Regions from separate parts of the Bradyrhizobium sp. AZCC 1610 genome, predicted to be linked through region 2. Evidence: riboswitches for the same ligand, from Rfam matches in the RefSeq annotation. Region 2 holds a riboswitch; each other region holds the start of a gene.
What was found. Region 2 has a riboswitch for S-adenosylmethionine ahead of V1279_RS00680 (O-succinylhomoserine sulfhydrylase). Riboswitches for the same ligand answer to the same signal wherever they lie in the genome.
Positions count from the first base shown of each region.

Region 1: another riboswitch for S-adenosylmethionine. It lies ahead of metX (homoserine O-acetyltransferase MetX); the one in region 2 lies ahead of V1279_RS00680 (O-succinylhomoserine sulfhydrylase).
Region 3: another riboswitch for S-adenosylmethionine. It lies ahead of V1279_RS26665 (hypothetical protein); the one in region 2 lies ahead of V1279_RS00680 (O-succinylhomoserine sulfhydrylase).

Region 1 covers NZ_JAZHRR010000001.1:379,441-382,710, forward strand. The annotation lists gene hisC (histidinol-phosphate transaminase) at 1-455, opposite strand, end outside; gene V1279_RS01890 (chorismate mutase) at 485-1,345, opposite strand; SAM riboswitch at 1,519-1,598, shown strand; gene metX (homoserine O-acetyltransferase MetX) at 1,680-2,885, shown strand; gene metW (methionine biosynthesis protein MetW) at 2,887-3,270, shown strand, end outside.
Region 2 covers NZ_JAZHRR010000001.1:140,254-143,523, forward strand. The annotation lists gene V1279_RS00675 (SGNH/GDSL hydrolase family protein) at 1-231, shown strand, start outside; gene V1279_RS00680 (O-succinylhomoserine sulfhydrylase) at 318-1,511, opposite strand; SAM riboswitch at 1,582-1,661, opposite strand; gene V1279_RS00685 (2'-deoxycytidine 5'-triphosphate deaminase) at 1,784-2,890, shown strand; gene V1279_RS00690 (PQQ-dependent sugar dehydrogenase) at 3,037-3,270, opposite strand, start outside.
Region 3 covers NZ_JAZHRR010000001.1:5,404,187-5,407,456, forward strand. The annotation lists gene V1279_RS26650 (TAXI family TRAP transporter solute-binding subunit) at 1-164, opposite strand, end outside; tRNA gene V1279_RS26655 (tRNA-Ile) at 333-408, shown strand; gene V1279_RS26660 (hypothetical protein) at 850-1,167, shown strand; SAM-I-IV-variant riboswitch at 1,292-1,391, shown strand; gene V1279_RS26665 (hypothetical protein) at 1,428-1,631, shown strand; gene phnY (phosphonoacetaldehyde dehydrogenase) at 2,217-3,270, opposite strand, start outside.

The DNA of each region.
Region 1 (3,270 bases), 240 kb from region 2:
TTGGTGCGCGGCGTCACGCGCGCGAGGATGGCGTCGACGTTGGCGGTGAAGTCGGTCTCGGGCGCGATGACGTTCTTCGCGCCGTTCGCCATGGTGGCGATCGGATACACCAGAAAACCGTGCGCGGTGGAGATCGCTTCATCGCCATGGCTGAGATAGGTGTGCGCCAAGAGATTGAGGATTTCGTCCGAGCCGGCGCCGCAGATGATGCGGTTGGGATCTAGCCCATAAGCGCGGCCGATCGCCTCGCGCAGCACCCGCGAGGAGCCTTCCGGATAGTCCTCCAGATGCGCCGCCGCCTGCTTGTAGACTTCGATCGCCTTCGGCGAGGGCCCGAACGGGGTCTCGTTGGCGGACAGCTTGAATACCTTGCGGCCCGGCTCCGGCACCGGCGTCTTGCCGGGCGTGTAGGGCGCAATATCGAGAATGCCGGGATTCGGCACGGGTCGGTTCATCTTCAACTCCGGAATTTCGGGGCGGGCCCTTAAGCCTTGGCTGCCCCGTTCGGGGGCACCGTATAGCGCGTTGCGTGGCTGCCGACGAGGGCCGAAGAGCGCACTGAGGCGCCGGCCTGGATCAGGGCATTCTTGATCTTTTCGAAGCCGGCGCCGGCGTCCGACACCAGAAGCGCCGCGCCGTCGAAGGCGGTATCGGGCACGGCGACGATTTCGGCAAGCGGCGCCAGTGCGCGCGCGGTATCGGCGTTCCAGCCGGCGACGCGCACGCTCCACATCTGGACTTCCGTCACCATGGCGTCGTCGGCGACCCGCGAGATCACGAACACCGGCAGCGCCGCCGGATGATCGGCGCGTTCGAGGAACGGCAGCCGGGCGATGATCTTCGGTGCGCCGCTGGCCTCCAGCGCGATCCACCACGGCGTGCGGCTCGAGATCGCCGAGACTAGCGCCAGATCGCCCTTCGATTTCGCCACCGCCTCGACTGCGGCGTGCGCGCTGAAATGGCCGACATAGGGCACGACGAAGCCGAAGTGAAACCGCGCCGAATCCCGCATCGCGGCCTCGCCGACCGAGACATCCGCATGCACCGAGAACGGCGCCTGGACATAGGTGAACGTCGAGATGATGACGCGCCAGATGCTCTCGATGGTGTCGAGCGGCAGGATGCCGCGATGGCGCTGCACCAGTTGCCGCATCATGCTGGCCTCGCGCGCAGGCCGGAACGCAGAGCCGACTTCCTGGGTCTGCTTCACCTGGATCAGCCGGTCGATGATGTCGCCGCGCGCCATCAAGAGGCGATGAACCTGCTCGTCGATCGCGTCGATCTCCTTGCGCAGCTCCTGCAGCGAGGGCGGGGCCGGGGGTGCCTTGGACGGTACCTTGGACATCTCAAAAACCTTGGTGCCGGACAGCCCGATGCGGCCGGCAGACAGTCGCATTGATTAGGAAAGACGGGCGCTGAAAGCAAAGAGAAACGTCACGGAGGAGCCCTGCGCGATCAGGTTAACCATGGTGCCCGGCCCCGCCTGCCTTGACGAAATGCTTGGGCGGGACTAGCTTTGTTCCATTCCGTGGTCATTTGAGCCGGCCGGCTTGCAGCCACGTTAAACAATTCGCTAAACAGGCCGGGGACAGATTTGATCCCGGCCGAACCTTTGTTCAGGCCGGGTTTTTTATGGCCTGATTCTGTCCGTAGCCTCCGCGAGGAGGAGGGTCGCCGCGATGACAAACGTGCATTCGATACCGAGCCCCTCGATCCTCAACGAGGATCGCGCCCATGAGGCCGATCATCCGACCTCGCTGGTGGCGAAGTTCGGCACCGAGCAGCCCTTGAAGCTCGATTGCGGCATCGATCTCGCGCCATTTCAGATCGCCTATCAGACCTATGGCGAACTGAACGCCGACCGCTCCAACGCTATTCTGATCTGCCACGCGCTGACCCTCGATCAGCATGTCGCCAACGTGCATCCCCTGACCGGCAAGGCCGGCTGGTGGGAGATCATGGTCGGTCCCGGCCGTCCGCTCGATACCGACAGATATTTCATCATCTGTTCGAACGTGATCGGTGGCTGCATGGGATCGACCGGTCCGGCCTCGACCAATCCGGCTACCGGCAAGGCCTGGGGGCTGGATTTTCCAGTCATCACCATCCCCGACATGGTTCGCGCGCAGGCCATGCTGCTCGATCGGCTGGGGATCGAAACGTTGTTGTGCGTGACCGGCGGATCGATGGGCGGCATGCAGGTGCTGCAATGGACCGCCGCCTGTCCGGAGCGCGTGTTTTCGGCGCTGCCGGTCGCTTGCTCGACGCGCCATTCGGCGCAAAACATTGCGTTTCACGAACTCGGCCGACAGGCCGTGATGGCCGATCCGGACTGGCATCATGGGCGCTATTTCGAACGCAGCACCCATCCGCACCGCGGGCTGGCCGTGGCGCGGATGGCTGGCCACATCACCTATCTCTCCGACGCCGCGCTGCATCGCAAGTTCGGACGGCGAATGCAGGATCGCGAGTTGCCGACCTTCTCGTTCGACGCGGATTTCCAGGTCGAAAGCTATCTGCGCTATCAAGGCTCGTCGTTTGTCGAGCGTTTTGATGCCAACAGCTATCTCTACCTGACGCGGGCGATGGACTATTTCGATATCGCCGCCGACCATGACGGCGTGCTGGCGCAGGCGTTTCGCGGCATCAAGACCCGCTTCTGCGTGGTGTCGTTCACCTCGGACTGGCTGTTCCCGACCTCGGAATCGCGGGCGCTGGTGCATGCGCTCAACGCCTCCAGCGCGCGGGTGTCGTTCGCCGAAATCGAAACCGATCGCGGCCATGACGCCTTCCTGCTCGATGTGCCGGAGCTCTTCGACATTGCCCGCGCCTTCCTGGAATCCGCCGGCAAGGCGCGTGGGCTCTGCAATGGTGCGGGTGGTTGATATGGCGGTTCAGGAACCGGCCTTGCCGCTCGGCGGCATAGCGCCCGATCGCACCGGCAAGTATCGCACCGATCATCTTCTGGTCGCGGAAATGATTCCATCTGGCTCGAAGGTGCTCGACGTCGGCTGCGGCGATGGCGAGTTGCTGCAGCTATTGGAAAGCCGCGGCATCGACGGCCGCGGCATCGAGCTGTCGCGCGAGGGCGTCAACCGCTGCGTCGCCAGGGGGCTTGCGGTGGTGCAGGGCGACGCCGACACTGACCTAGTCAATTATCCTGATGACGCCTTTGACTACGTGATCCTGTCGCAAACGCTGCAAGCCACGCGGCAGCCGAAGGCCGTGCTGGAAAACCTGCTGCGGATCGGCCGGCGCGCGGTCGTCTCA
Region 2 (3,270 bases):
GCCGAGCTTCGCAAGGTCGGCATCTTCCCGCGCTTCGCCGTGATGAAAGACTGGCACGAAAAGCAGGCGATCCCGATCGAGAATTTCGTGATCGCCGACGGCTTGCACATGAGCGACTGGGGCTACGCCTGCTTCGCGCAACTGCTCGGCGACGACATCATCAAGTCGGTCGGCCAGATCAAGCTCGGCGTCAGCGTGCCGTCGGACGTGCGGGCTTATAGGCCGATGTGAGTCGAGGTGCAATCTACGCCGTCGTCCCTGCGTTCGCATGCGTTCGCAGGGAAGACACCTGTTGTGTGGCTGATTGTGCAGCTACTTCACGCCATCTCCAGCGCGGCCTCAAAGTCCTCGATCAGATCATCGGCATGCTCGAGCCCGGCCGAGAAGCGAATGAAACCTTCGCTGATGCCGAGTTCGGCGCGCGCCTCCGGCGTCAGGCGTTGATGCGTCGTGGTGGCGGGATGGGTGACGAGGCTCTTGGCGTCGCCGAGATTGTTGGAGATGCGCGAGATCTGCAGCGCGTTGAGGCAGCGGAAGGCGCCGGCCTTGCCGCCCTTCACTTCGAAGCCGATCAAAGTCGAGCCGGCGCGCATCTGCTTCTTCACCAGCGCGGCCTGCGGATGATCTGATCGCCCGGGATAGATCAGCCGCGAGATCTTAGGATGCTTGGCGAGCGCGTCCGCCACCTTGGCCGCCGTCTCGGTCTGCGCGCGTACGCGCACCGCCAGCGTCTCCAGCCCCTTCAGCAGCACCCAGGCATTGAACGGCGACATCGAAGGGCCGGTCTGGCGCATGAAATTATGGATGTGCTCGGCGATGAACGCTTCCGAGGACAGGATGATGCCGCCGAGGCAGCGGCCCTGGCCGTCGATGTGCTTGGTGGCCGAATAGATCACGACGTCGGCGCCGAGCGACAGCGGGCTCTGCCAGATCGGGGTTGCGAACACATTGTCCACGATCAGCCGCGCGCCGCCCTTGTGCGCGATCTCGGCAATCGCCTGAATGTCCAGCACGTCGAGCGTCGGATTGGTCGGGCTCTCCAGGAAGCAGGTCCTGGTGTTGGGCTGCATCGCGCGCTTCCACTGGTCGAGGTCGAGGCCGTCGACGAGGGTGGACTGGATGCCGTAACGCGGCAGCAAATCTTCCACCACGTAGCGGCAGGAGCCGAACATCGCCTTCGCCGCCACCACGTGGTCGCCGGCTTTCAGCGGCGCGAGGATGGCGGTGGTCACCGCCGCCATGCCGGTCGCGGTCGCGCGTGCCGCTTCGGCGCCTTCGAGCTCGATCATGCGCCGCTCGAACATCGAGATGTTGGGATTGGAGAAGCGCGAGTAGAGAAAGCCCGGATCTTCGCCCTTGAACCGCGCCTCGCATTGCTCGGCGCTGTCGTAGATGAACCCTTGCGTCAGGAACAGCGCTTCGGAGGTCTCTCCGAACTGCGAACGCAGGGCGCCGGAATGCACCAGCCTGGTTTCGGGACGATAGCGGGTGGTAGCCTTAGTCTCAGACATGTGACCTCCGTCGTGACCACCGGAAAATGGTCACAAAAAACCGGCCTGGAAAAATTTCCACAGGCCGGGATCACACGTGTCCCCGGCCTGTTTAGCGACTTATTTAACGTGGCTGCAAGCCGGCCGGCTCAAATCACCACGGGATAAGTCATGCTGATATTCGCTTGCGCCCTTTCAGTCAAGCCGGCCTTCGGATAACCCGTGAAAGCCCATATCTATGAGGTCTGGATGACAGTTGGGCATCCGAAAGGGCCACCTCAGAGGACCGCGCCGTGCCGTTCACGCTTCCGCCCGACGCCAACGGAATTCTGCCCGACCGCATGATCGCGGCGATGGCGGATGCGGGGCTGATCCTGCCGGCCTATCCCTTTGTCGAAAGCCAGATCCAGCCGGCGAGCCTCGATTTGCGGCTGGGCGACATCGCCTACCGGGTGCGCGCGAGCTTTCTGCCCGGCCCGGGCGCCACCGTCGCCGAGCGCATCGACGAGTTGAAGCTGCACGAGATCGACCTTTCGGACGGCGCGGTGCTGGAGACCAACTGCGTCTACATCGTGCCGCTGCTGGAAAGCCTCGCGCTGCCGCGGCAGATCGTGGCGGCCGCCAATCCGAAGAGCTCCACCGGGCGGCTCGACGTCTTCACCCGCGTGATTGCCGACGGCACCCGCCGCTTCGACATGATCGGCGCCGGCTATCACGGCCCGCTCTATGCCGAGATCAGCCCGAAGACGTTTCCGGTGTTGCTGCGCGAGGGCTCCCGGCTCTCACAGGTGCGCTTCCGCGCCGGAGATGCCGTCCTCAACGCCGACGAACTCGACGCGCTGCACGGCGCCGAGCGGCTGGTCGATATCGACGATGCGGATTTGGCCAACGGCGTGGCGCTGTCCGTCGATCTCTCCGGCGAGAATACCTCAGGCTTCGTCGGCTACCGCGCCAAGCGCCACACCGGCGTGGTCGATATCGATCGACGCGGCGGCTATGCGGTCGATGAATTCTGGGAGCCGATCCCGGCACGTCCTGACGGCAGCCTCATCCTCGATCCCGGTGAATTCTACATCCTGGCCTCGAAGGAGGCCGTGCAGATCCCGCCGGACTACGCCGCGGAAATGGTGCCGTTCGATCCGCTGGTCGGCGAATTCCGCGTCCACTATGCGGGATTCTTCGATCCCGGCTTCGGCTACGCCGGTGCCGGCGGGCAGGGCTCGCGCGCCGTGCTCGAAGTGCGCTCGCGCGAGGTGCCGTTCATCCTCGAGCATGGCCAGATCGTCGGCCGCCTGGTATACGAAAAGATGCTGTCGCGGCCCGACGCCATGTACGGCCAGCGCATCGGCTCGAACTACCAGGCGCAGGGCCTGAAGCTCTCCAAGCATTTCCGGGTGTAGCGTGTTGCGTCCCGGACGCGGTGCAGCGTGTAACGCTGCTCCGCAGAGCCGGGACCCAACTTCCTCGGTACGCCAATTCAGCAGGACCCCGGCTCTGCAGCGCATCACTGCGTGCTGCGCTGCGTCCGGGGCACGAGAACGTCGGCCTACCGCGACGCCGATTTCGCCGCCGGCGTCACGCGCCAGATCGTGTTGCCGACGTCGTCCGCAACCAGCAGCGCGCCCTGCTTGTCGAGCCGCACGCCGACGGGGCGGCCCTGCGCCTCGCCCTTGTCGTTGAGGAAGCCGGTCAGCACGTCCTGCGGCGCACCCGAAGGCTTGCCGTCCTTGAACGGAACGAAGATCACCTTGTAGCCGGCGCGGGGCTTGCGATTCCACGA
Region 3 (3,270 bases), 5.3 Mb from region 2:
TTCATCACCTCCGCGAAGGCATTGCCGTAGACGGGAAAGCCGCCGCCCGGCGTCGCGGTTCCCAGGCTGATTGTGGTCTTGGTAATGGCCTTGCCTCCCTCCTGCGCCGCGGCGCCGCCCGCGAGCAAAAGCAAACCGGCCCAGACGATTCCAGCGAGTTTCATTTCTAGCCTCAAGCGTTCGGTGACGAATGATGCAACGGAGGTTGTAGGCAAGCGCGGGGCTTGATGAAAGCCCGTTCTTGGCTCCCAAGGGCGGCATTGCCGTATCGCTGTCATGCCTGTAAACGATGGCGGCACCGTTGCCGGCCGCTTCTCCCGGCCGCCGCGGCGGGGCCTGTAGCTCAATGGTTAGAGCCGGCCGCTCATAACGGTCTGGTTGCAGGTTCGAGTCCTGCCGGGCCCACCAGCCTTCGCTCGCGAAGCGAGAGAAGGCTGCCGCGCCGGAGCCCGAAGGGCGAAGGCGGGCTATTTGGCCGCGAGCTACGGCTCGGCAAGCCACGCTTCCCGACTGCAAAGCCGACGCGGTTCTCGCCCCCAACTAAAATATCGAAAACAACCCCATGCAAAGTAGCAGGGGATCGCCGGCATGGATGCTTTACCCGCCAAGACATTTGACACGTCGGGCAAATCACCAGCACTATTCCATCATCGCGCAGTTTGCAGAACCGCCCATGGCGTTGCCTCGGCGCGATTACAGGCCAAAAGTGGTGCGGCGACAGACTATCACCTAGGCGCCAGCTCTTAGAAATGGCATCGCGACGCTTGGGAGCAGTCTGATGGAAACCGAGTATCCGAAAATTCTGGCATCCCAAGAAGCTCGACCATCGCCAGTACATGGACCGAATACTTGCGGCTGGACAAGGAAGCCGACAACAACGCAGTGCTCGAAATTTGCCAGTATGAAGTACTCGGTGAAATGCAATCCGATGAGGAAGGTAACCAGATTCTGCCTCCAGACATCGATCCCGAGGAAGTAGTTAGGATCGAGGATGGCTATATATGCGGCGGCGCTCTCGCGTGCGGAGATGGCCAGTCGTTCCAATTCACAACGGAAACCCTACCCGAGGCAATCGAGTGGCTGAAAGATAACGGGTGGAAGTGCAACACTGAATTGCTGGCGGAGTTGGCCAAAGCGGTCGGAGCCTCGGCCAGCGAGACCCGGTGAATGCGCGAACTTCGCCGACCGCCGGGGGATTCGTCATCCGGCGATCCTAGCAGAGCGCTGCAAAAATCAGCGCTCGCGGCCTCGACATTAGGACCGAAAACCCCATATTGAAACAGGCGGAAACGCCTAGCATCCTGAGAGGGCCTGACGGCCCCGCCAACCAGCCTTAGACCGGCAACGGTGGCACGACGATGTGGCCCGAATGGGCAACAGTAGGTCGCCAGTCCTCCAGATGCGTGTGCAATCTTGGAGGATTTTTTTTGCTGCAGTCACGACGGAAATTTCTGATCGGTGCCGGCGCCGTACTGGCGTTCCCCGGCGAGGTCGCGCTGGTGAGCGCCGACGCGGCGCTGCTCGCCGGCCTGACGCCGTGGGAGCGCGAGCTGGTGCAGGAAGTAATGAACAATTATCCCGCCCTGACGCTCGCCAAGACCATTGCGATGCTGCAAGCCGCCGGGATGTGATCGAGCGCGCCGCATCATCCGGTGATCGCCGATTGATGTTGGAAACATCCTCGCGCATCTTGGTGGTAATGCCACGTTAAAAAGCGCAATCGCTTCAATGGGGCTTTTTGGTTACCACCTTCGTGCTAAGTGCAAGATATTGTAGAGAAATTTGATATCTGCCGGGCCCACCAGCCTTCGCTCGCGAAGCGAGTGAGGCTGCCGCGCCGAAGCCCACTTGGGCGAAGGCGAGCGCATCCGCGAGCTACGGCTCAGCAAGCCATCCTGCGATCATCAACGGGAAAGACAGCCGCAAGGCCGACGTGGTTCGCGGTCCCAACCAAAATATCGAAAACAACCCCATGCAAAGTAGCAATGGTCGCTGGCCTGGATGCTTGCAATCCCGCGAGAACATTTTGACACGTCGGGCAAATCAGGGGCACTATTCAATGATCGCGCAACTTGAAAAACGCCAATGGGCCTGCCCGACAACGGGCTCTTCGGCGCGATTGCAGGCAAAAATCCTTACCCACAACTGAATTGCTCCGACCTCCTTCAATCGGGATTGAGCCAAGTCTCAAAAAGCATGAGCGGCTCCGCAACAACTTAACTCTGCCAGGGCAGCGAGTACGTCCGGACGTTGGTGAACCCTTTCATGGCCTCCACAACGCCCTCCTTGTAGCCCTGCCCGGAGTCCTTGATGCCGCCGAACGGCGACATCTCGGTGCGATAGCCCGGCACCTCCCACACGTTCACGGTGCCGACCTCAAGTTCGTTGATGAAGCGCGTAATGTAATCGAGGCGATTTGTGCAAACTCCGGAAGACAGCCCGTAGGCTGTCGAATTGGAAATGCGGATCACCTCTGCGATGTCGTTCGGACAGCGAATTATCGGGATCACTGGTCCAAACGTCTCCTCATGCACGAGTTCGCAATCGTACGGCACGCGGTCGACGACGGTTGGGGCATAGAGGGCGCCCTGGCGATCGTTGCCGTGAAGCAGCTCGGCGCCCTTCGTCACCGCGTCATTGACACGGTTTTCGAACAGCACAGCGGATCGCTCATTGATGACCGTGCCAACATCGGTTTCCGGATCGGCCGGGTCGCCGCATTTCAGCTTCCTGGCCTTTTCGAGCACGCATTTCGAGAATTCATCGGCGATCTTCTCGACGACGAGAATGCGCTTCACCGCCGTGCAGCGTTGGCCCGAATTCTTCGTCGCGCCCTGCACGGCCAGCTCGGCCGCCTTGTCGAGGTCGGCGTCCTCCATGACGATCAGCGGATCGTTGCCGCCGAGTTCGAGCACGATACGCTTGTAGCCTGCGGTGCGGGCGATGTGCTTGCCGACGCGTACGGAGCCCGTGAAAGTAACCAGGTCTGCGTCCGGATCCGTGATCATCGCATCGCCCATCGTGGACGGATTACCCGTGACCACGGAGAGCATCTCAGGCGGCAGTCCCGCTTCGTAGAGCACGTCCGCGAGTGCAAGTGCGGTCAGTGGAGTCAGCTCAGTCGGCTTGAGAACGACCCGGTTGTTCGTTGCGATCGCAGGCGCGAGCTTGTGGCTCACCATGTTGAGCGGATGATTGAATGGCGTGATCGCCGAGATGACGCCCAGCAACGGGGTCCGCAGCGTGTGGATACGGCGCGCCTTGCCGTTC